DNA from 2 places in the Sporosarcina sp. AD_1 genome. Region 2 is predicted to be linked to the other one. Evidence: predicted binding sites of a transcription regulator. Region 2 holds the regulator's gene; the other holds the start of a gene.
What was found. The regulator LexA, encoded in region 2, represses DNA repair genes until DNA is damaged. The targets are predictions, from matches to a motif close to CGAACATATGTTCG.
Positions count from the first base shown of each region.

Region 1: the regulator LexA is predicted to act here: its motif matches at 9,662-9,675, upstream of ACSW3C_RS05085 (Y-family DNA polymerase).

Region 1 is NZ_JBPVIR010000002.1:353,652-364,681, forward strand. It holds gene ACSW3C_RS05025 (M20 family metallopeptidase) at 1-193, opposite strand, end outside; gene ACSW3C_RS05030 (YfcC family protein) at 267-1,694, opposite strand; gene ACSW3C_RS05035 (LysR family transcriptional regulator) at 1,975-2,838, shown strand; gene ACSW3C_RS05040 (hypothetical protein) at 2,939-3,136, shown strand; gene ACSW3C_RS05045 (TolB family protein) at 3,251-4,474, shown strand; gene ACSW3C_RS05050 (hypothetical protein) at 4,597-4,794, shown strand; gene ACSW3C_RS05055 (hypothetical protein) at 4,829-5,089, shown strand; gene ACSW3C_RS05060 (hypothetical protein) at 5,125-5,313, shown strand; gene ACSW3C_RS05065 (branched-chain amino acid aminotransferase) at 5,453-6,529, shown strand; gene ACSW3C_RS05070 (GNAT family N-acetyltransferase) at 6,565-7,380, shown strand; gene menC (o-succinylbenzoate synthase) at 7,399-8,514, shown strand; gene ACSW3C_RS05080 (DUF6612 family protein) at 8,743-9,525, shown strand; gene ACSW3C_RS05085 (Y-family DNA polymerase) at 9,691-10,947, shown strand; gene ACSW3C_RS05090 (MFS transporter) at 10,984-11,030, opposite strand, start outside.
Region 2 is NZ_JBPVIR010000002.1:212,435-223,464, reverse strand. It holds gene sirA (sporulation inhibitor of replication protein SirA) at 23-472, opposite strand; gene tkt (transketolase) at 708-2,711, opposite strand; gene ACSW3C_RS04305 (DUF896 domain-containing protein) at 2,877-3,110, opposite strand; gene ACSW3C_RS04300 (YneB family resolvase-like protein) at 3,186-3,845, opposite strand; gene yneA (cell division suppressor protein YneA) at 3,845-4,159, opposite strand; gene lexA (transcriptional repressor LexA) at 4,351-4,971, shown strand; gene ACSW3C_RS04285 (methionine gamma-lyase family protein) at 5,011-6,270, opposite strand; gene ACSW3C_RS04280 (trimeric intracellular cation channel family protein) at 6,386-6,988, shown strand; gene hfq (RNA chaperone Hfq) at 7,064-7,288, opposite strand; gene miaA (tRNA (adenosine(37)-N6)-dimethylallyltransferase MiaA) at 7,326-8,273, opposite strand; gene ACSW3C_RS04265 (alpha/beta fold hydrolase) at 8,270-9,181, opposite strand; gene ACSW3C_RS04260 (glycerol-3-phosphate dehydrogenase/oxidase) at 9,162-10,823, opposite strand; gene glpK (glycerol kinase GlpK) at 10,838-11,030, opposite strand, start outside.

The sequences.
Region 1 (11,030 bases), 140 kb from region 2:
TAAAAGCGGTTTCGATATCGCCCACGCCTTTCTCAACAGCAAATCCTTCCTCTTCTAACGTTATACATAGTAAGTCGGCGGATTGAAACTCAACAAAGCCTGTTTCTGCGTATTCCCAAATCCGGTCACTGACAGAAATTAATTTCTCCCGTTTCTCTTCAATTATATTGGACAACATTTCGCGGTAGTTCATGATCATTCACCTCTGTAGAAGATTTGTTAAATAAATGGCGGTTTTGCACCTCCATGGACTATTCCTTTTCAAATTAAAACGGACCATATTGAATGGCTTGTGCAATCACTAAGAAAATCAACACGACGGCCACTTGGATTAGAACATACGGCAAAACCCATTTCACCCATTTGGAATAGGGGATGCCCATCATTCCTAGCGCCGCAAGCAGCAAGCCGCCTGTCGGAATGATCAAGTTCGATACGCCTCCGCCCATCACGGTCGCAAAGGCGGCGGTTTGTCTAGTCACCCCGACCAAGTCTGCAAGAGGGGCCATAATCGGCATGACCAGGGAGGAATGTCCGCTTCCAGATGGAACGATAAAGTGGATAAAGAAATTCGCTGCTCCCATACCTACCGCCGTAACACTTGGCGGAAGTCCTTCCAGTAGACCGGAAGTTACATATAAAATTGTATCCAAGAGTCCGCCTGCTGTAAGGACAACTAAAATGGTACTTGCCACACCGATGATCAAAGCGCCGGGAACCATTTCTGCGCATCCTTTTAGAAAAGCGTCTGTCATGTCGTTTCCTGAAAGCTTGCCGATGAGTCCCATGATGATGGCGCCTAATAAGAAAATTCCCACAATCTCACCGATATACCAGCCAAGGCTGATGACTCCATAAATAAGGGCGATGAAACAGCCCAAAAAGACAAAAAGTGAGATGGCATGTCTTTTGCTGATTTTGTAATTCGTATCAAATGTAATGCTTTCATTTGGATTAAATCTGCCATATTCGGCCAGTTCAGGGTTTTTCTCGATTTTATTGACATGCCGCAATATAAAGAGGACCGTCAAAATGTAGAAGATGACATAAATGGCAATACGCAAGCCGATTCCTGAATACAGAGGAAGTTCGGCAACAGATTGGGCCACCCCAATCGTGAAGGGATTGGTGATTCCTGAAGTGAATCCAGCGCCGATCATTCCTAGTACGACGATGGCAAGGCCTGTCAACGCATCAAATCCGAGGGCAATGGCCATTGGAACAACGATTGTAATGTAAACCAAGGTATCCTCAGCTGCTCCGATCAGCGTGCCGAGCAATGAAAAAATGAGTACCATCACAGGAATGATCAATTTTTTACGGGCACCGAACTTCTGAGCAGTAAATCGGATCAGCGCATCAATAGAACCTGTCGCTTGCATTATGCCGAGAGCGCCGCCGATGAGCAAGACGAATAGGATAATTGGAGCGGCGTTCACCATACCCTGGTGAAACGAGTTGAACATCTCGAGCAATCCAACGGGTGTTCGATCGACAAATTCAAATTTGGACGGGTCAATCAATGTTCGGCCATTTTCCTCAAATCTGGCGTATTTTCCCGCAGGAACGATATAGGTTAACACTGTAATGGCAGCAATGATGAGAAACATCAGAACGTAAGCACTGATTCCACTTTTTTTCTTTGGCTTCTTTTCTTCGCTGTTTGCATTCTTTAAAGGTTTGGCCATGCTCATCTGTAACACTCCCTAATCATTTGGTTTTTAACGTCTGCTGTGAACTATCCCTTCCTCCAACTAGTAGCGAAAGTCTTACCCGAGTATTCAAATAGACCCCCAATTAATTGAATTCTGAAAATATAATTGTCAACGCTTTCATTTTATCCTGAATTAGGGCGGATGATATTCAAAATAGGAATACTGCATATTATGATTCTGAATAAGTTCGGTTATAATATTTTAGAGTGATGTATCGTATAATTGGAGCTTTAGAACGTTGAAGGACAGGTGAGACTTCGTGGAGATTAGACATTTGCAGACATTTCAAATTGTAGTGGAAGAACAGAATCTGATCCAGGCCGCTATGCGTCTCAATTACTCACAACCGACGGTGACCAAACACCTGCAGCAATTGGAAGAGGAAATCGGCTTGCCGCTATTCGAGAAAGTGGACAATCGCCGGAAGCTGACGAAAGCCGGAGAATTTCTTTATGAGCATTCGAAGAATATCCTCAATGAACTCTTCATCCTTCAAATTGGAATGGAAGATTTAAAAGGAGAAAAACAAACGATTCGGGTTTGTGGCTTAGATGAATACTGCGATCGTTTTTTCCTGCCATTCATTCGAAGCTTTCAAAAAAAGAATCCCAATGTTTTATTTGATGTACAAGCAATCAACAGCAGTGACGATTCCTTGCAAGCGGTTATCCTCGATGAGTCGGACCTCGCAATTGTTGCCGGAAGACCGCTTAACACAGACATTACCTCTCAAATTATTGATTATGATGACCTGGTCCTCTTCGCTTCAAGCGATGTGGCTGCTGACCCAGCTAGGACAGAGGAGTACTTGGCGAAGTACCCGGTACTTGTCGATCATAACGCTCCCTTTATCAAGTTCGAAATCTTGAAAAAAGGAACCAATTTTTCAAACACTGTTCAATGCAACAGTGATGAAGCAATTAAAAATGCGGTGCTGCAGCATGAATACCTGGGCATCATCGGAACCGGCCGAATTAAAGAAGAAATCCGTTCTGGTGCTGTTACAGTTCTGGAAACGTATGCATCCAACAATCCGGTCAAACTCATTGTGCTGTCAAAAAAACTCGGCAACCCTGTTTTTCAAGACTTTTTCACTTCGTTTGGCAAGGCATTTCGGCTGTAATTTATCGATAGAGCCAGTTACATCTACATAAAAGCTAAGAGCAGAGATATATAAGGAGTCTTAGAATGGTAAGGCAACTGAATGTAAAGGGGAAATCTGAATGGAAGAGGAACTTTCGCAAAAAGTAAAAGATGAACTTGCAGATCGGTTAGGATTAGGGAAAACCGAACCCGTGAAAAGTAACCTGTTTCAAGGTGACTTCGGTTTTAGTATTGATTTTTCACTACTCATTCCGTTATTGCTACTAGTCGTAATAGCTGTTTTTCTAATTAAACGCAAAAAAAAGAGCAGTACTTAATTGGTGCATTCCCACACGATGGGTTTGCGCCTTTTTCATATGGATGGTTGAAGTAGGATAGTCGTTGTTCATTTGGGCAAGATACGGATGACCACTTTATGTAGGAGGATTGGCGTGAGAACCAGAATTTCATGTTTGCTGGCATTCCTTATATTTCAATTTTCGACGATGGCCAGTGCGGATGCTCCATTCACAGCTGCATTTATCCGCGATCATCAGCTTTGGATCAAAGAAGGGGATCAAGAAACGCAACTGACGAAGGATGGGTATATCTATTCACCGAAATGGTCGTATGACGGCCGCTTCATTGGCTATATTGATGGCGACGAAAAAGGGGAGAAGTCGGATTTATATATTTACGATAGGAAGGAAAAAGAAAGCTACCAATCGTATGCGCAAGTAGTCACCTCAGATTTTAAATGGGCCCCGAATAAAAATCAGATCGCTTATACGAATTATGGGATTTTGGATGTCACAAAAACCAAAAACGGGCGTCCGCAAGGATTTGAAAATGTCGCATTAGGTGTTAGTGACTTTGAATGGTTTCCAAACGGCAAGGAATTTATTGTTTCATCCAATTCAAACTTGCTTCCGACAGGATGGACGCCCGTTCCGCTATTTCGCATTCAGGCAGACGCAAATCTTTCGAAGGATAAAATAAAACCCTTCTATACAATTCCTACGAATGAGTCTGATTTGTTCGGGATTAGCGCCGAAGCCTTTAAATGGAGTCCAGATGGAGAGTGGGTTAGCTTTTTAGTGATACCGACTGCTTCCTGGGCGATGGACAGCAATACATTAAGTGTTTTGTCTTCACAAGGAACTAATTTTCAAGCTGTCGGGAAAATGTTGTCGTTTCAAGAGTGGTTTAAATGGTCTCCATCGGCCAATGAGCTCGCCTATATTTCAGGGGAAGGCCGATTCTTTGTGGAAAACAAGAATACGACGGTTTCAGAAATTCCAATTGCCAAGCAGCAGCAAGAATACACTCCTAAAGGCTTTGTGGATCTTGGTCTTGATTGGTTCTCCAAAGATTTGATTATTGTTGCCCGCGCGAAGGAGAATAAAGAGTGGAAAGAAGGGCCTGTCCCAACAATGTACACCTCCCTCTTTACGATCAACATCAGAACAGGTAAGCAGCATCAACTCACATTTCCCGGTGAAAATGAAATAGACGAACAACCTCAAGTCGTTGGCTCTTACGTGACCTGGTTTAGAAAGAAGTCGGGGCAAACAAAAGGGGATGTGTGGGTGAAGAATGGCCTGTCGGGTCAGGAGTTCATTTGGCTGAAAAATGTCGATGCGGCTCCCACTTTCTTTACACCAAAGCAAAAATGAGAACAGGGTGCAATTCCTCAGGGAGTTGCATCTTTTTTATTACAAAACTTTCCTGTGGAATTATTGACAAAAAAGGCGCCTTTGCTTTTCAATGAAGTAAAAGACATGTAGGGGGTGTTTGTTTGGGTTACATCATTGAATCCGTTCCGGGATGGGCTGGGATCCTTTCTACGATTCTCGTTATTCTTTGGTTTTATTTTACTTTGACGTTTTTTCAATATGTAAAAGCCGGCGACATGCGTCTTGCTAAACAGTCCAAGGCAGCGGCAGTTGGGTGTCTTGCGCTTGGTTTATTGATTCCTGCTTTCTACAGTTTGTAATAAGGGGAGGGAAAGTGGAGCTTATCAATCAAATGTGAGTATACAATCTATATTCTATTCGTATAGTACTGTTAAAAAGGAAGTGCCCCGGATACGAAAAGGCAAAATCGCTTTACTTGGAGCTATCATGCTTGTCAGTGCAGGGATTCTTTTGATTAAGGAGATCCGCATGACTTCCTCTTACGATTCCTCGATGCGTTCCGCCATACTAGCAGAGCATAATAAGAATTTGCAAGATGCTGAAGAAATCTCTACTTTGCTTTTCCGAGAGGATGGTCCGTTACAAGCGCGATAGACGATGGGTTAAAAGAAAGAGGTTTTGAATATCAAATGTTGCTTGCGGTCTATTCAAAAGACGATATTCGGGTCAAATATATACTGATAAATCAAGAGGCAACTGCAGCCGCAGTGAAAGAAATCCAAACGGTTTTTTTCGAATCAGTAAGCCATTATGATCTTTCCGCCAGCGCATTCACTCTTAAATTCGGAGTTGAAGAGGATGGATGGATGGATTGGTGAAAGGTATTCCTAAACGGAAGAAGGCTAACGAGCTGGCAATCAAGCCTGCTCGTTTTTAGCATACTCAAAAACGCGGTTGTCTGTCGAATCGAAAAAATCCGTGTATAATGGAATGATTATATGAATTGGAGGAATTCGAATGAACGATTTACAGCTGACGATTGAACTGACCAAGCATCCAAAAGAGAAGCCGGCAACCGACCAGCTCGCATTCGGCACCGTCTTTACGGATCATCTGTTTACGATGGATTATACAGCGGGCAGAGGATGGCATGATGCGAAAATCAAACCATATGAACCGATTAGCCTGGATCCGGCAGCTATTGTCTTTCATTATGGACAAACTGTATTCGAAGGGTTGAAAGCCTATGTGACGGAGGACCAAGACGTGGTTCTGTTTAGACCGGAAGAAAACTTGAAACGCCTGAACCGATCGAATGATCGACTTTGCATGCCTGAAATTGATGAGAAATTTGCGCTTAATGCATTGAAAGAACTCATTCGAGTCGATAAGGATTGGATACCGAATAAGGAAGGCACATCTTTATACATACGGCCGTTTATCTTTGCCACGCAGCCTTATTTAGGTGTCGCACCTTCTGCGACCTATACGTTCATGATCATCCTGTCGCCTGTCGGGGCGTATTATAAAGAAGGGATGAATCCGGTGAAGATTGCGGTTGAATCCGAATTTGTCCGTGCGGTTGCGGGCGGTACAGGTAGCGCCAAAACGGCAGGAAACTATGCCGGCGCGATGAAAGCGCAAGAAATTGCTGAAGCAAACGGCTACTCCCAAGTGCTGTGGCTGGATGGGAAAGAACGCCATTATATCGAGGAAGTCGGGGCGATGAATGTCTTCTTTAAAATAGACGGTGAAATTGTCACTCCTTCCTTGAACGGCAGTATTTTGGAAGGTGTAACGCGAAAATCCGTCATCGAATTGCTTCGTCATTGGGATGTCCCGGTGAGTGAACGTAAACTCTCTATGGAAGAATTGCATGCGGCTTCCCAGGCAGGGACGTTAGAAGAGGCTTTCGGTTCAGGTACAGCTGCTGTCATTTCTCCGATTGGCGAGCTTTTCTGGAAAGGCGAGAAAATGACGATTAACAACGGAGAAATCGGGCCTTTATCGCAACGGATTTACGATACGATCACCGGCATCCAAACGGGTAAACTGGAGGATCCATTCGGCTGGCGCGTGAATCTGTCTGAGTAAAGGTAGTTTCATTCTACGTGAAAGGTGGCTGATGTATGGAAGTAGCCATTCGAAAACTGACCACAATTGAAGAAGTGCATTTGATTAAGCCGCTGGAAGAGAAAGTGTGGCAATCTGCGTCCGTCCCGCTTCACCAGCTCTATACGGCCATTCAAAATGGCGGCTTGCTCATCGGCGCGTTTGATGAGGACCGCCTGATTGGATTTTCATACAGCTTTCCGGGTTTTCGGAATGGATCTGTCTTTTTATGTTCTCACATGCTTGGGATTGATCCGGATTATCGTTCCCAAGGCATTGGAAGAAAGTTGAAGGAGAGGCAGCTGATTGAAGCCGAGCAAATGGGCTATGAGTTAATCGTCTGGACTTATGATCCGCTGGAAAGCCGCAATGCCTATTTAAATTTGGCGAAGCTGCATGGAATCTGTTCCACTTATCTTGAAAATTGGTACGGGGAGATGGCGGACGGTTTGAATCAAGGCTTGCCATCGGATCGTTTCAAAGTGGAATGGTGGGTCCGGAGCGAGCGGGTGCAGTCGGCTTGGACGCCGGATGAAATTCAATTCGAGCGTCCTTGCAGCATTTCTTATACAGCGAGCGGCCAACCGCAAATTAGGGAAGTTGCGGGGCAGTTTCGCTCAGGTGCGGACGGCTACGAAATTCCAGTTCCGTCCAATATTCAACATTTGAAGAAGACAGAACCTTCGCTTGCGTATGATTGGCGGATGCAGCTGCGGGCGATTTTTCAGCAGCTGTTTGCGGATGGTTATGCGGCTGTCGGTGTCAGGCGTTCGGACAATGAGGAAGGCATCTGTTATTATCAATTGGTTCGCCGAGGAACGATACCTTTGTGATGAAACGGGGGGAGTAGCATGGACATTCGAGAAATTATTGTCAGACGGATGAAAATGAAGATGAAACAGCCGTTTACGACAAGTTTCGGCACAATGCAGGACAAGCATTTTTTATTGATTGAAATAAAAGACGGATCCGGCCGCAGCGGATGGGGCGAATCGGTTGCATTCGATGCGCCTTGGTATAGTGAGGAGACGGTCGAAACGAATTGGCATATGATTCGTGACTTTCTCATTCCGATTTTGCTGGATGCCGATCTTGCGCATCCTGATGAAGTGAGTGGACTCTTTTCACCAATTCGGAAAAACAATATGGCGAAAGCGGCAGTCGAAGGTGCTGTTTGGGATTTGTACGCAAAGCAGCAGGGCATGCCACTGGCCAAAGCATTAGGCGGCACCCGCCAGCAGATCGAGGTCGGCATCAGCATCGGCATACAGCAAAGCGTTGAGGAGCTGACGGAAGTCGTCCGGCACCATTTGCAGGAAGGCTACAAGCGCATTAAGGTGAAAATAAAACCCGGCAAGGAAATTGAGATTCTGTCGGTACTCCGGCAATCCTTCCCGGACATTGCCTTAATGGCAGATGCTAATTCTGCGTATACATTTGCGGATACAGCGCTTTTACAGCGCCTTGATGAGTTCAATCTTATGATGATTGAACAGCCGCTCGCTTCGGATGACATTATTGATCATGCGATTTTGCAAAAAGAGCTAAAAACACCGATTTGCCTTGACGAAAGCATTCATTCTTTGGAAGATGCGCGCAAGGCGGTGGAGCTTGGCAGCACGAAAATCATCAATATTAAAATCGGCCGTGTCGGCGGTTTGACAGAGGCGAAAAAGATTCATGATTACTGCATGGAACAAGGAATTCCGGTCTGGTGTGGAGGCATGCTCGAGGCTGGAATTGGCCGAGCGCATAACATCGCTCTCACCTCCTTGCCGAATTTTATTCTTCCAGGCGATACGGCTGCTTCTTCTCGCTATTGGGAAAAGGATATTATCCAGCCGGAGGTCGTCATGGAGGACGGCTACATCAACGTGCCGGACGGTCCCGGCATTGGCTATGAGCCGGATATCGCAACTATTGACCGTTTCATGACTGATAGGTGGACATTTGGGAAGAGGGAATAAGTGGGTACATGTGCTTTCTCCTCAGGGTTTGAGACGCCGCGGAGCTGCGGCGTTTCTCTCCCATTTGGAAGGCTGCCTCTAGTAGTGGTACAAGTTTTCTGCAACTTGTAGCGGCACTCTCCTGCACAAGCCTCTGCAACCTCATCTATTGAATTTCCGTCTAATGGATTGATGAAGCAGCCATTTTCCAGTAGAATGAACATAGGTTTTGTAGAGAGGGAGTTTTTCGTGAAAAAATTAGTTAAATCCTTGACGATCGGCACGCTCGTTCTGCTCCTTGCCGCTTGCAATTCCAGCGGAGCGACAGAAAAAATGACGGCTGAACGTCTATTGGACAAGTCAAAGAAGGAAATGGCGTCATCTTTGGACGCGGTCCATTCACATATCGTCTATGATGATTATAAAGTGACGGTTCATGATGGGGATTTTGAAAATCCTGAAAAAAGCGGCGCCAAATTCGATATTCAAACAGATGCTTTCTTGAATCCTATGAAAATACATCAAGAGACACTTGTACAGCCCCGAGGTATCAAATCATACAAAATGAATCTCTATCGTTTGGGCGATCGGAATTTTGTTTCCGATGAAAACAGTAAAGAGTGGGAGGAAGCGTCCTCGGAATCACTCGAAAAATTATTTGGCACTCTCGTTTCCCGTTCCAACCCGACGCTCGATCTTTCCCTGTTTGATGAATTCAAGGATGATTTCATCCTGGAACCCATCGAATACGGGTATGCATTGACATTAAGTTTGAATCGGAAGCAATTCGAGAAATTTAAACAGCTCGTACCGGATCTCGGACCTCAGGAAGACGGCTTCCTGATCATTTATAAAATGGATTTAGTTATCACATTCAATAAGAGCACTTCTTATGTGACGAGCTTTAAAATGTCTGCGGATATGCGGTCATTCCGCGATGGTACTTCCTATCGAGCGAGACAAAAATTGAATGCTACATATAGCTATTTTAATGATATCGATCCTTTCAAAGTACCCGACCAGCTTCAATAACCGAACGTCTTTCCTCTCTTGAGGGAAGGCGTTTTTTTATGGGAAAATATGATGTTTTTCTTCCATATCCCATGTTTTACAGAGCTGGAAATAAAAAACCTTGAATACGGACAAGTGTTCGGGGTATATTATAAAGAGAACGATTGTTCGTAGGAGGGATGCGTGATGTATGAAAATTTACCGAACCGGCAGATCGTCTGCCTGGACATGAGAAGTTTTTATGCGAGCTGCGCGGCGGCCATCGAAGGGCTGGATGTCATGGAGACGCCGATTGCGGTGGTAGGGAATATGGAACGCAAGGGCGGTGTCATCCTTGCCGCCTCTCCGCCCTTGAAAAAAGAATTCGGCATCAAGACTGGCATGCGATTATTTGAAATTCCGGATGATCCGAGCATCCGGTTAATTGAGCCGAAAATGGGATTTTATCTGGATGTGTCCATGGCCATTACGCGCCATTTGAATCGCTTTGTTCCGAAAGAAGCCATTCATGTATACAGCGTCGATGAAAGTTTTGTCGATTTGACAGGTACGGAGCGGCTGTGGGGGCCGCTGGAGGATACGGTGCAGCGCATCCAAGACGAGCTGGCTGAGCAATTCCAGCTGCCGTCCGCCTGCGGCATCGGACCGAATATGCTGCTGTCAAAGCTCGCCTTGGATTTGGAAGCGAAAAAGACGGGCATTGCCCGCTGGACATACGAGGACGTACCCGAAAAGCTTTGGCCGATCGCGCCGCTCAGCAAAATGTGGGGCATCGGCGGCCGGCTGGAAAAGACGTTAAACAATATGGGCATCTTCTCTGTCGGCGATCTGGCCCATGCCTCTTTGGAGCAGCTGGAGAAAAAATTCGGCATCATGGGAAATCAATTATACCATCATGCCCACGGACTCGATTTTTCAAGCGTCGATACAGCTCCGCTCGTCGAAGGACAGATCAGCTATGGGAAAGGCCAGATGCTGTTTAGGGACTATGAAAAGCGTGAAGATGTGCTGGCGGTCCTGCTCGAAATGTGCGAGGATGTCGCCAAGCGGGCCCGGGAGGCGGGAAAAGCGGGGCGTACCGTTCACCTGTCTGTCGCTTATTCCAAGCGTTCGCTTGGTGGCGGATTCAGCCGCTCGGCTTCGGTGAGTGAATCGATCAATGACACGATGGGGATCTATCGGATATGCACGGAGCTGTTTGACCGTTTCCATGACGGACGTGCGGTTCGGCGGCTGGGCATCAGCTTGACGAATTTGGAGGATGAGCACTCCATGCAGCTCAGTTTTTTCGATGAACGGAAATGGCGGGATCGCAAGCTCGGTGCCACGATGGATACGCTGCGCAATAAATACGGTTCCACTGCGGTATTGCGGGCGGTGTCCTATACAGAGGCGGGAACAGCGGTCCATCGGGCCAAACTCATCGGCGGGCATTATAGATAGAAAGACCGTCCGGAAAGCTGCCGGACGGCCGAAGTGTCAATTCATTTGCAGGTGGCGGCGATATCTCCATGCACAGAGAGCCG
Region 2 (11,030 bases):
TTTTTACGCGGTTCATTTATTACTAAAAAGAAATCATCTTTTCGGATACTAAGTGATTGGCATGTTTGACAGGCTTCAGCCATCCCCATTCACCAACACCTTCCATTACCGCAAAGTACCGGTCATGTGAACCGGATAATGCGACAAACAGATCCAAATCGAGCATTCTTGAGCCATCGCAATAGGCTTGTACAGAATAAGGGGACACCGAAATATAGATAGAACCTTTCATTGGATGCGTTAATCGATAGGTTCCTTCTTCTGCCTCGACAGAAGAAAAGTTTTTGCCTAAATGATCCATGATGGCCTGGTCAATTGTCAATTCTTCAATATGATCGCATAAGTATTGGATCTCTTGAGCTGGTTGCTGATGATTTGATTCTTCTTTTAACAGATCATAGAGCAAACGTTCCCGCCCAATGATAAATGATAGATATTCATTTTTCACTTTGTAAATTTCGTAAGATCTCACAACCATCACCCCCTTTGCTCTATCCTACACAATGTCATATGAAAAACTTGTCAGTTTGTGTTAAATAATTTCACTATTATTGTCGTATGAGTATGACAATTCAATCTATTTAATGTTTGTTGATATAATATTCCATACCCTGTTCCTATTATTTCAAACGATTCAGCATAATTTCGTAAACGCTAATAACAAAGAAGCGTTGGGATCAACTATTCCCAACGCTCCCCTGCGATTATTAACCAATCAGCTTTTTAACTTTATTAACAACATTCTCTACCGTAAAGCCATATTGCTCAATTACTGTGTCTCCAGGGGCACTTGCGCCAAATGTATCGATGCCGAGGACATCCCCTTCAGTCCCTGTATACTTGTGCCAGCCGAGCGAAGATCCCATCTCGATAGCCAGACGCTTCGTAATGGATTTAGGCAATACGGTTTCCTTATACGCTTCATCTTGCTGGTCAAACAGATTCCAGGAAGGCATGGAAACGACAGATACCTCGATTCCTTCCTTCTTTAAGCTTTCTTGTGCTTTGACTGCCAATCCTACTTCAGAACCCGTTGCGATCAAAATGGCATCTGCGGTTTCTTTGCCTGCTGGCGAAACGACATATGCACCTTTTTTCACTTGTTCCATCGCCAATTCACCGGACTTTTCGAGAACCGGCAAGTTTTGACGGGAAAGTACGAGTAATGTCGGTGTGTCTTGTGATGTGACCGCAATATTCCAGGCAGCTGAAGTTTCGTTGCCGTCTGCTGGACGAATGACGTTCAGTCCTGGCATCGCACGGTAGGAAGCCAAGTGCTCTACAGGCTCATGTGTCGGTCCATCTTCCCCTACAGCGATGCTGTCATGAGTGAAGACGTATGTGACCGGCAAGCCCATTAGCGCTGAAAGTCTAATAGCAGGTCGGACGTAATCACTAAAGACAAAGAACGTACCGCCAAATACATTCAAACCGCCATGCAGCGCCATACCATTAAGTGCCGCACCCATTCCGAACTCACGAACACCAAACCAGATATTTCGGCCAGCATAATTTCCTGGCAGGAAGTCGCCTTCCCCTTTCATTGAAGTTTTGTTAGAACCGGCCAAATCGGCACTTCCGCCAAAGAAGGATGGAAGCTTCTTAGCAATTGCATTGATGGCATCGCCTGAAGCGGAACGGGTCGCAACCGATTTGCCTGTTTCATAAGAAGGCAATGCTTCTGTGACTTCGCTTGGAATTTCATTTTGGATCGCACGTTTCAATTGCTGTGCAAGTTCTCCGTGTTCTGCTTCGTATTGAGCAAAAAGGTCATTCCAGCGTTGTTCTTCCAGCACGCCAAGACGGTCGGTCGCTTCTTTAAACGTTTCATAAACGCCATCCGGAACGTGGAAGTCTTCCTCGTAAGTCCATTTGTAGTATTCTTTTGTCAGCTTCATTTCATCTTCGCCAAGCGGCGCACCATGGACATCCGCTTTGCCTGATTTATTCGGAGAGCCGTAGCCGATGACAGTTTTTACTTCAATAATCGTCGGTCCGCCTGAGTTCGACTTCGCCTGTTCAATTGCTTTGGAGACTAAACCGATATTGTTGCCGTCTTCGACCCGGATGTAATTCCAGCCGTATGATTCAAAACGTTTTTGAATATTTTCAGTGAAGGACATATCGAGCTCGCCATCCAAAGAAATGTCATTGCTGTCATAGAGAACGATGAGTTTATCCAACTGGAGGTGGCCAGCCAATGAGATTGATTCGGCTGCTACCCCTTCCATTAGGTCTCCGTCGCCACAAAGAGCATACGTATAATGGTCAATTACGTCGTAGCCTGGTTTGTTGTATGTGGCAGCCAAATGCTTTTCAGCCATCGCCATGCCGACCGCCATTCCGATCCCTTGACCGAGTGGGCCAGTTGTCGCTTCGACGCCTGCTGTATGCCCATACTCAGGATGTCCTGGCGTCTTGGAGCCCCATTGTCTGAAGTTCTTAATTTCATCCATCGAAAGTCCGTATCCGCTAAGATGGAGCAAGCTGTAAAGCAGCATTGAGCCATGCCCTGCAGAGAGGACAAAACGATCTCGGTTGAACCATTCTGGATTCGATGGGTTATGTTTCATATGTTTGGTCCAAAGAGTGTATGCCATCGGAGCAGCTCCCATCGGCAATCCAGGGTGTCCTGAATTCGCTTTTTCAATCGCATCAATAGATAATGTGCGAATGGTATTAATGGCTAGTTGATCGATTTGTTCGGTCATGTCTGTCATCCTTCCTGTTTCCATCTCTAGTAGATCTAATTAAAGTATTCCCACTCTAGTGTAGTCAAAATGAAGGAGAAATACAAATCGAGTTTGACCGGCTTGCCGTAAAACTCAATTTCTATCACTTTATCTCAATTCAACCTGCCTTCGTTTTTCATCTTATCAATTCGGATACTTTTTATTGCGGGCATCTTTCACCTTTTGAGGTGTCACGTCGTTCCCTTCCGGATCGATCACTTTCACACTCTCAATCGTATTTCGCATGGAAGTCCGCAATGATTGCAAGTACTCCTTCCGCAAGGCTGTTTGTTCCTTTGCCTCTTCTATCGATAACCCTGTTGTCTTTGATTTGTTTGAAAGCTCGTTGATTCGTTTAATTTTGTCTTCTGATAGCATTTCTGTGGTCCTCCTAAAAAATCGAATATACCGCTATCATAAAAAGTATACAAAAACAGCAGGAAGTGCAACCATTCAGCCTTCCTGCTGTTCTTCATATTCTTTATATCTTCGGTGGACTGTCGCTTTGCTGATGGAGTGGCCAAGCCCTTTCAAAATACCTGTAATCTCTTCGAAAGTCAGTCCTTTTTTTCGCAGTGAAACAATTTCTTCCGTCGGAACGTCCAAGCGCTCACGGCCTTCGCTGTTCCCTTTGTTCTTCAAGTTCTTCTCCGGCCGGTATCCTTGTATAACTGCTCTTTTCATTCCACGTCTAATTTTCGCGTTATGAATTTTCCGCTGGTATTCTTCCACTATAGATAATATTTCTAATAACATTGTATCCATCTCATTCAATTGCAGCGGGCCACTGTCATGATTTGTAATGACAGTCGTATTTGTCTTCGCAAGCAAATGTAAAATAGCGACTCTGGCATTCCCTCTTCCCAGCCGTGTCTCGTCCTGAATCAGAACAGCTTCAATGCCTTCCCGCTTTACAAATTCAAGAAGGCTGAGCAAACCTTCCCTGTCAATATCATAGCCGCTATGCTTATCAGAGAAGGTTTGTACCAGCTCATAGCCCATCTCTGCGGCAAGTGCTGCCAGCTCTTCTTGTTGCCTTACAAGGGAAATTTCCTGCTCATTTTTTTCCGTACTCACACGAGTATATAAAACGCACCTCATCCGGCCCCTCATTATTTTCCTTCTCCAGCCAGCTCGAAATGATCCATTTCGACAGGAGCCGTTTTAACTTGAGGCACTTTCAACCGATCACCCGTTCGAATGAAAGATGAATCCAAATCATTCATAGCCATCACATCATCGATCCACTTATCAATTCTCTTGCCGTCAGACAGCACGGTGGCCAGCTGCCATAGCGTGTCGCCTTCCGATACTGTTATTTCTGTAAATACTGCTGGTTCCTTATGTTTGTAAGTTCCGATCCATGTGAATGAAATGCTTGTCGCCATGATTAAAATCAGAAATATGTATTTTTGTAAGAATCTCATTAGAACGCCCTCCTAGAATGTCTGTTCGGAATGTTTGTTCTCATTATAGGATAGGAAATTTCCCTTGTCAACCTATTTTCGAACCTCTGTTTGCCATTTAACCGAACACCTGTTATACTATCGGTAAGGAATCATTCGGTCATGTGCGTTAGCAATCTTTCGAGTATGACTAGATTAGAGGGGTGAGACGTTTGAAGAAAATTTCTAAGAGACAGCAGGACATTTTGACATTTATTAAAGAAGAAGTTCGGTTAAAAGGGTACCCGCCATCCGTACGGGAAATCGGAGAAGCGGTCGGCCTTGCTTCCAGTTCAACCGTTCATGGCCACTTGGCCAGGCTAGAGAGCAAAGGGTTCATCAGACGGGATCCGACAAAGCCAAGAGCAATTGAAATATTGGATCCGGAGGGGCTTGATGCATTAAAGCCTGGTGTTCTCCACGTTCCATTAGTCGGTAAGGTTACAGCAGGACAACCTATTACGGCAATTGAAAATATAGAAGAGTACTTTCCACTTCCGGAGACGTACGGTACTTCAGATGACCAATTATTCATGCTGGAAATTGTCGGTGACAGTATGATTGAAGCCGGCATTCTGAATGGTGACTATGTTGTCGTGAAACAGCAGCATACTGCCAATAATGGCGAAATCGTCGTAGCAATGACAGAAGAGGATGAAGCGACTGTTAAGCGGTTCTATAAAGAAAAAGATTATTTCCGCCTGCAACCAGAAAATTCATCTATGGAACCGATTATCGTCAATTCCGTGTCCATACTGGGCAAGGTAATCGGCGTCTATCGGCTGATTCATTAAAAAAGCTGTTCCCGTTGCAAATACGGGAACAGCTTTTTCTTATCGGATTAATCCTGCTTCAGCCAGTTTAGCAACGGACGCGATAATTGCCGCTTTTACATGTTCGTATGTCAATCCTCCTTGCACGTATGCCGTGTATGGGGGACGAATTGGGCCATCGGCAGTCAGTTCGATGCTGGAGCCTTGTATGAATGTTCCCGCCGCCATAATGACGTCGTCTTCATATCCAGGCATGTAAGATGGTTCTGGTGAATAGTGGGCATTGATCGGCGAGTTCTCTTGAATTGTTTTACAGAAAGCGATCATTTGTTCTGGCGTCTTAAAGTTGACTGATTGGATTAAATCAGTGCGCTTCACCTCATAATGCGGAGTTGTGTCAAATCCGTAGCTCTCCAAAAATGCCGACGTGAACAGAGCTCCCTTGACCGCTTGGCTCACTACGTGAGGAGCCAGGAAGAAACCTTGGTACATCTCTAATAACGTATCGAGGGATGCGCCTGCTTCTGCTCCGAGTCCCGGTGAAGTCATACGGTACGCACATTTCTCAATTAGATCCGCTCGGCCTGCGATGTAACCGCCTGTCCGGGCAAGTCCGCCCCCAGGATTTTTTATGAGTGAACCTGCCATCAGGTCTGCACCGATTTCCGTCGGCTCTTTCGTTTCTACAAATTCACCGTAGCAGTTGTCGACAAACACGATCAGCTCGTTATTGATCGATTTGACGAAAGAAATCATCGTTTCGATCTCGTCGATTCTGTATGAAGGGCGGCTGGAGTACCCTTTCGAGCGCTGGATTCCAATCATTTTCGTTTTCGGTCCGATCTGTCTTGCAATCTCGTCGAAATCCACTGTTCCATCGCTCTTTAAGTCAACATGCTTATATGTAATGCCAAAATCCGCAAGAGATCCGGTATCTTTTCCTTTGCCCGATACAATCGAATCCAGTGTATCGTATGGTTTGCCTGTAATATATAAGAGCTCGTCGCCTGGACGGAGGACGCCGAATAGACTGATGGAGATGGCATGCGTTCCTGATATGATTTGATTGCGGACTAGGCATGCTTCCGCTCCAAATACATCCGCGTATACTCGTTCCAGTACATCCCTGCCCGTATCGTCGTAGCCATAGCCCGTTGAACCGGTAAGATGGAAATCGCTGACCGCATTGGCGCGGAAAGCTGCCAGCACTTTTTTCTGATTAATAAAAGCGTTCTGCTCCACATCTTTGACGTATGGCGCAATCATGCCCTCCACTTCTTCGGCACGCTGCAGTAAGGTTGTTTCATCATAGGTCGTCATTTTTGTTCCTCATTCCATTAGTATTCACTACATTATCTTAACAGTCTAGTTGCGCACGTCAAATAGAAACGGCATAATACGTAAGGGCCTGTTTATTTATAGAGGAGGAGAAAGAATGGCGTGGGAAGTTTTCAGCTTGATCGGCACAGCAGCATTCGCCATTTCCGGCGCTCTGGTCGCAATGGAAGAGGATTATGATCTATTTGGTGTCTATATATTAGGAATGGTCACTGCTTTTGGAGGAGGCGCGGTTCGGAATCTATTAATTGGCGTTCCGATTTCGGTGCTATGGGATCAACATTTCTTATTTATTGTCGCAACTGTACTAATCTTAATCGTATTTTTCTATTTAAAGTACATCCTGCACCATTGGAATCGATGGGGCACTTATTTTGATGCAATCGGGCTCGCTGCCTTTGCTATACAAGGGGCTATGCTTGCTGTCCGTTTGGATATGACCTTGTTTGCGGTTGCCGTCGCTGCCGTTCTTACTGGCGCTGGCGGAGGGGTTATACGGGATGTTCTTGCCGGGAGAAGGCCGCTCGTTTTTAAAAAGGATATTTATGCCGTCTGGGCAGCTGTCGCCGGCATCATCGTCGGCCTTGGCGCCTACCATTATGACATGGCACTCTATGCCCTACTGGTCATTACGGCAGGGCTTCGAATTCTGTCCTACTTGTTTCATTGGAGGCTTCCGCATGGCAACTATCATCATTAACATTGGATTAGGCACAACATAATTAAAAAAAGACTGTAGAAGTTCATCTATCGATTCTTCTACAGTCGCTTCAGTTTATTCTTCTTCTTTTAGTATGACAGGTTTTGAAGGAACATATGTGGAAATGGCATGTTTGTAAATTAATTGTTGTTTCCCGTCTGACTCCAGTAAAACCGTATAATTATCATACGATTTGACGAGCCCTTTCAATTGAAACCCGTTCAATAGGAACACGGTAACGAAGGTATTGTTTTTTCGCAGTGAATTTAAAAATACTTCTTGCATATTTCCCTGTGACATTTGCCCATCCTCCAGTTCTATTTTTCTAACTCTCTTTTTAACTATTCGGCTCCTCTGCTTGAAAATCCTTCAATAATGTCAAAATTCCATCAATCATTTCTTGTCGATCCTCTGTCGCATCGAACCAGGATATTTTCATTTTATTCCTCAAATAGGTCAATTGACGTTTGGCATAGTTTCTTGTGTTTTTCTTTACGAGCTCGACTGCTTCTTCGAGAGAAAGAAACCCGTCTAAATAGAGATACAACTCTTTGTAACCAATCGCCTGAACAGCCTGAGTTCCCCGGATCCCCTGCTCCCAAAGAGTTCTCACCTCATCCACGAGACCTTGTTCGACCATGGCGTCCACACGGCGGTCAATCCGCTCATAAAGAAGATCCCTTGGAAGATCCAGTCCAATCAGCAGATGAGGATAGAGCACCTTATCGCCTTTCCCCTGCTCATGATCCATCTTTGATTTCCCGGTCACCTCAATGATTTCCAATGCCCGGATCACTCGCCTCGTATTGTTCGGATGGATTTTCTCCGCACTATCTGGATCGAGCTGCTTCAGTCTGTCATAAAGCGCTTGACTCCCTTGTTCAGCGGCATCCTGTTCCAGTTTGTTACGGACAGCCGGATCCCCCGCCTGTTCGGTAAAACGAAAATCAAAGAGGACCGCTTGTATGTACAATCCAGTGCCCCCAACGATGATCGGTTGTTTTCCTCTTGAGGAAATCTCTTCGATGCAGCTTCTGACATCATTCTGATAATCCGCAACCGAATAATCTTCCGTCGGTTTTTTCGTATCAAAAAGATGGTGTGGAATTCCACCCATCTCGTCTTTTGTAATTTTTGCAGTTCCAATATCAAGTCCTTGGTAGACTTGCATGGAATCTCCATTAATAATTTCGCCATCCAGATGTGAAGCCAATTCGACACTTAACGCTGTCTTCCCCGACGCAGTCGGTCCTACGATAGCGATTACTGTTTTTTTCTGATTCATTTTTCCTCTATCCAATCCACGATGAAATGAAATACTTCCTGCCGATTTTGTTCTTGCAGCATTTCGTGACGGCCTTCGTCATACAACATCACAGTAATCTGCTTTATTCCAGCTTCTTCGTATTGCCGGGCAGCTTCCCAAACCCCTTTTCCTTTCCTCCCGACCGGATCTTCACTTCCTGAAAGAAAAAGAATTGGCAGTTGTTCATTAATTGTTTTATGGAGCTGTATATTGTTCGCTTTTTTCAGTCCTGTAAATAACTCCAGGAAAAATTTTGTCGTTGGCACAGCACCGCAAAGCGGATCGTCGATATATTCCCGTACCGACTCAGAATTGGTGGACAACCAATCAAATGGAGTCATCGCTTGAGGAACGGATTTCGAGAAAGCACCGAAGACAAGTTTATTCAACAAAGGATCGCGCGTGTCAAATCGACCCAGCCGACCAGAAATCCGGGCAAGGCCGATTCCAGCTGCGCCGCCTATGCCTGGATCACCACCAGTTCCCGACAAGATAAGCCGGTCTATATTTTGATGGCACTGTACATATCTTTTGGCAATAAATGATCCCATACTATGCCCAAACAAGATAAAATTCTCGACAGGCAGCTCCCTGCGAAACAATGAAATCACTTCATGGGCGTCTTGTACAATACGGTCAAATGTTACGTCATCCCCGAAGTGGCCGAGAAAACCATTTAACAAGGCTGTTTTTCCGTGGCCTCGATGGTCGTGCCCTGAAACGACATACCCATGTGCAGCGAGGAAAGTCATAAATTCTTCGTAACGGCCGATATGCTCGGACATCCCATGCAAAATATGAATATGGCCAATCGGTTGTATCGACGGCTGGATCATACAGGCATGAATACTCGTTCCATCTTCCATCTCAATTGTTCGAAAGTGCATGACTGTCCCCCTTCACTTGCGCCAGTTCAATCTGCTGCTCCAATTCTCGCAAGTACCTTGTTTTCTCCTCAGCCGAATACGCCAGCAAATGTGACATATAGTCTGTCACATCCTCTTTGTATTCTTTCACCTTTGCGATATGAAAATACAAATCGCCTGTGCGGCGGATGAAGAAATCAGATGGTGTCATCGCCATCTCGTAATGGACGGCATATAAGATCTCCGCTTTCAAGACAGCCGGCAGAACGCTATTCTCCGCAGTCATCGCATGTGCGTAGTTAAACACAATGTCCACATTCGTGCCATAAGTGGAAGCAAGGCGCATACCTTCTTCTTCTGAAATGCCGAATAATACAGCCTCATTTGCTTTGCTTTCCCGGAACGCCTTAAATTGTTCTTCATTTTCAAATTCGCCCCCTGATAAACGCAGGTGCTCCGTTATACAAGGGCTAAATTCTTTTTTCGGAAACTTTTTGACCACTCGGTCCACAACGGTTTCCGCCATCTTCCGGTAGCCTGTCAGCTTGCCGCCCGCAATAGTGATCAAACCCGTCTCCGACTCCCATATTTCATCTTTCCGAGATATTTCAGAGGCTTTTTTTCCTTCTTCGTAGATGAGAGGACGAACACCTGCCCACGTGGACTCCACATGCTGCCGATCAACAGCCACAGAGGGAAACATATAATGAACAGCCTCGAGCAAATATGCCACGTCTTCTTCCGTGGCAGCCGGATTGGAGCGGTCATCGTCAAAAAATGTGTCCGTCGTGCCGATATACGCTTTCCTGCCACGCGGAATGGCAAATATCATGCGGCCGTCCGGAGCATCAAAATAAATCGCTTGCCGTAAAGGGAAAACCGATTGGTCGATGACAATATGAATCCCTTTGGTCAGTCGCAACCGTTTGTCATTGGATATGGCGTCCTTCTTTCGAACTTCGTCCACCCAAGGTCCCGTCGCATTGACGATAACGGATGCATTCACTGAAAAATAGTCGCCGTCCAGCATATCCCACAGGGCGGCACCGGATAATTTGCCGTCCTCCTCATAGTTGAAATGTTCGACTTTCATGTAGTTCAAGCAGACCGCGCCTTTTTCAGCCGCTTTTTTCAACGTCTCCATCGTCAATCTGGCATCGTCTGTTCGATACTCTACATAGTGCCCTCCGCCAAGCAAGCCTTCCTTTCTCACTAAAGGCTCCATTTGGATGACTTCGTCTGAAGCCAGCATCTCCCGGCGTTCTTCTTTCCGAACTCCTGCCAGCTTATCGTACGCGAAGAGGCCGGCTGAAGTAGTAAATCGGCCAAAAGTGCCTCCTTTATGAAACGGGAGAAGCATTCGTTCCGGCTCTGTGACATGCAGTGCATTGTTATAGACGATTTCCCGCTCTTTTCCTGTTTCCGCAACGATTTTAATATCCAATTGTTTTAAATAACGCAATCCGCCATGAACTAGTTTCGTAGAACGGCTGGATGTGCCTGCTGCGTAATCCTGCATTTCGACGAGAGCAACGGAGAGTCCTCTGGTCACGGCATCAAGCGCTATGCCCGCCCCTGTAATCCCACCTCCTACGACGAGAAGATCGAAATGATATTCCTGCAAAAACTGTTTGAATTTAGGCCTTTCCATTGCTGATAGCATACGTCTCACTCCTTTTACGGTTTAAAGACTCTTGTCGCTTCCACAGCTTTCTTCCAACCCGTATACAAACGATCTCTTTCACTTACATCCATCTTTGGTGCATAAGTTCTTTCCTTCGACCATAACTTCTCCAGCTCTTCCAAAGAACTGTAAAATCCAGTTGCCAGTCCGGCTAAATAAGCTGCTCCCAGCGCAGTCGTCTCCAAA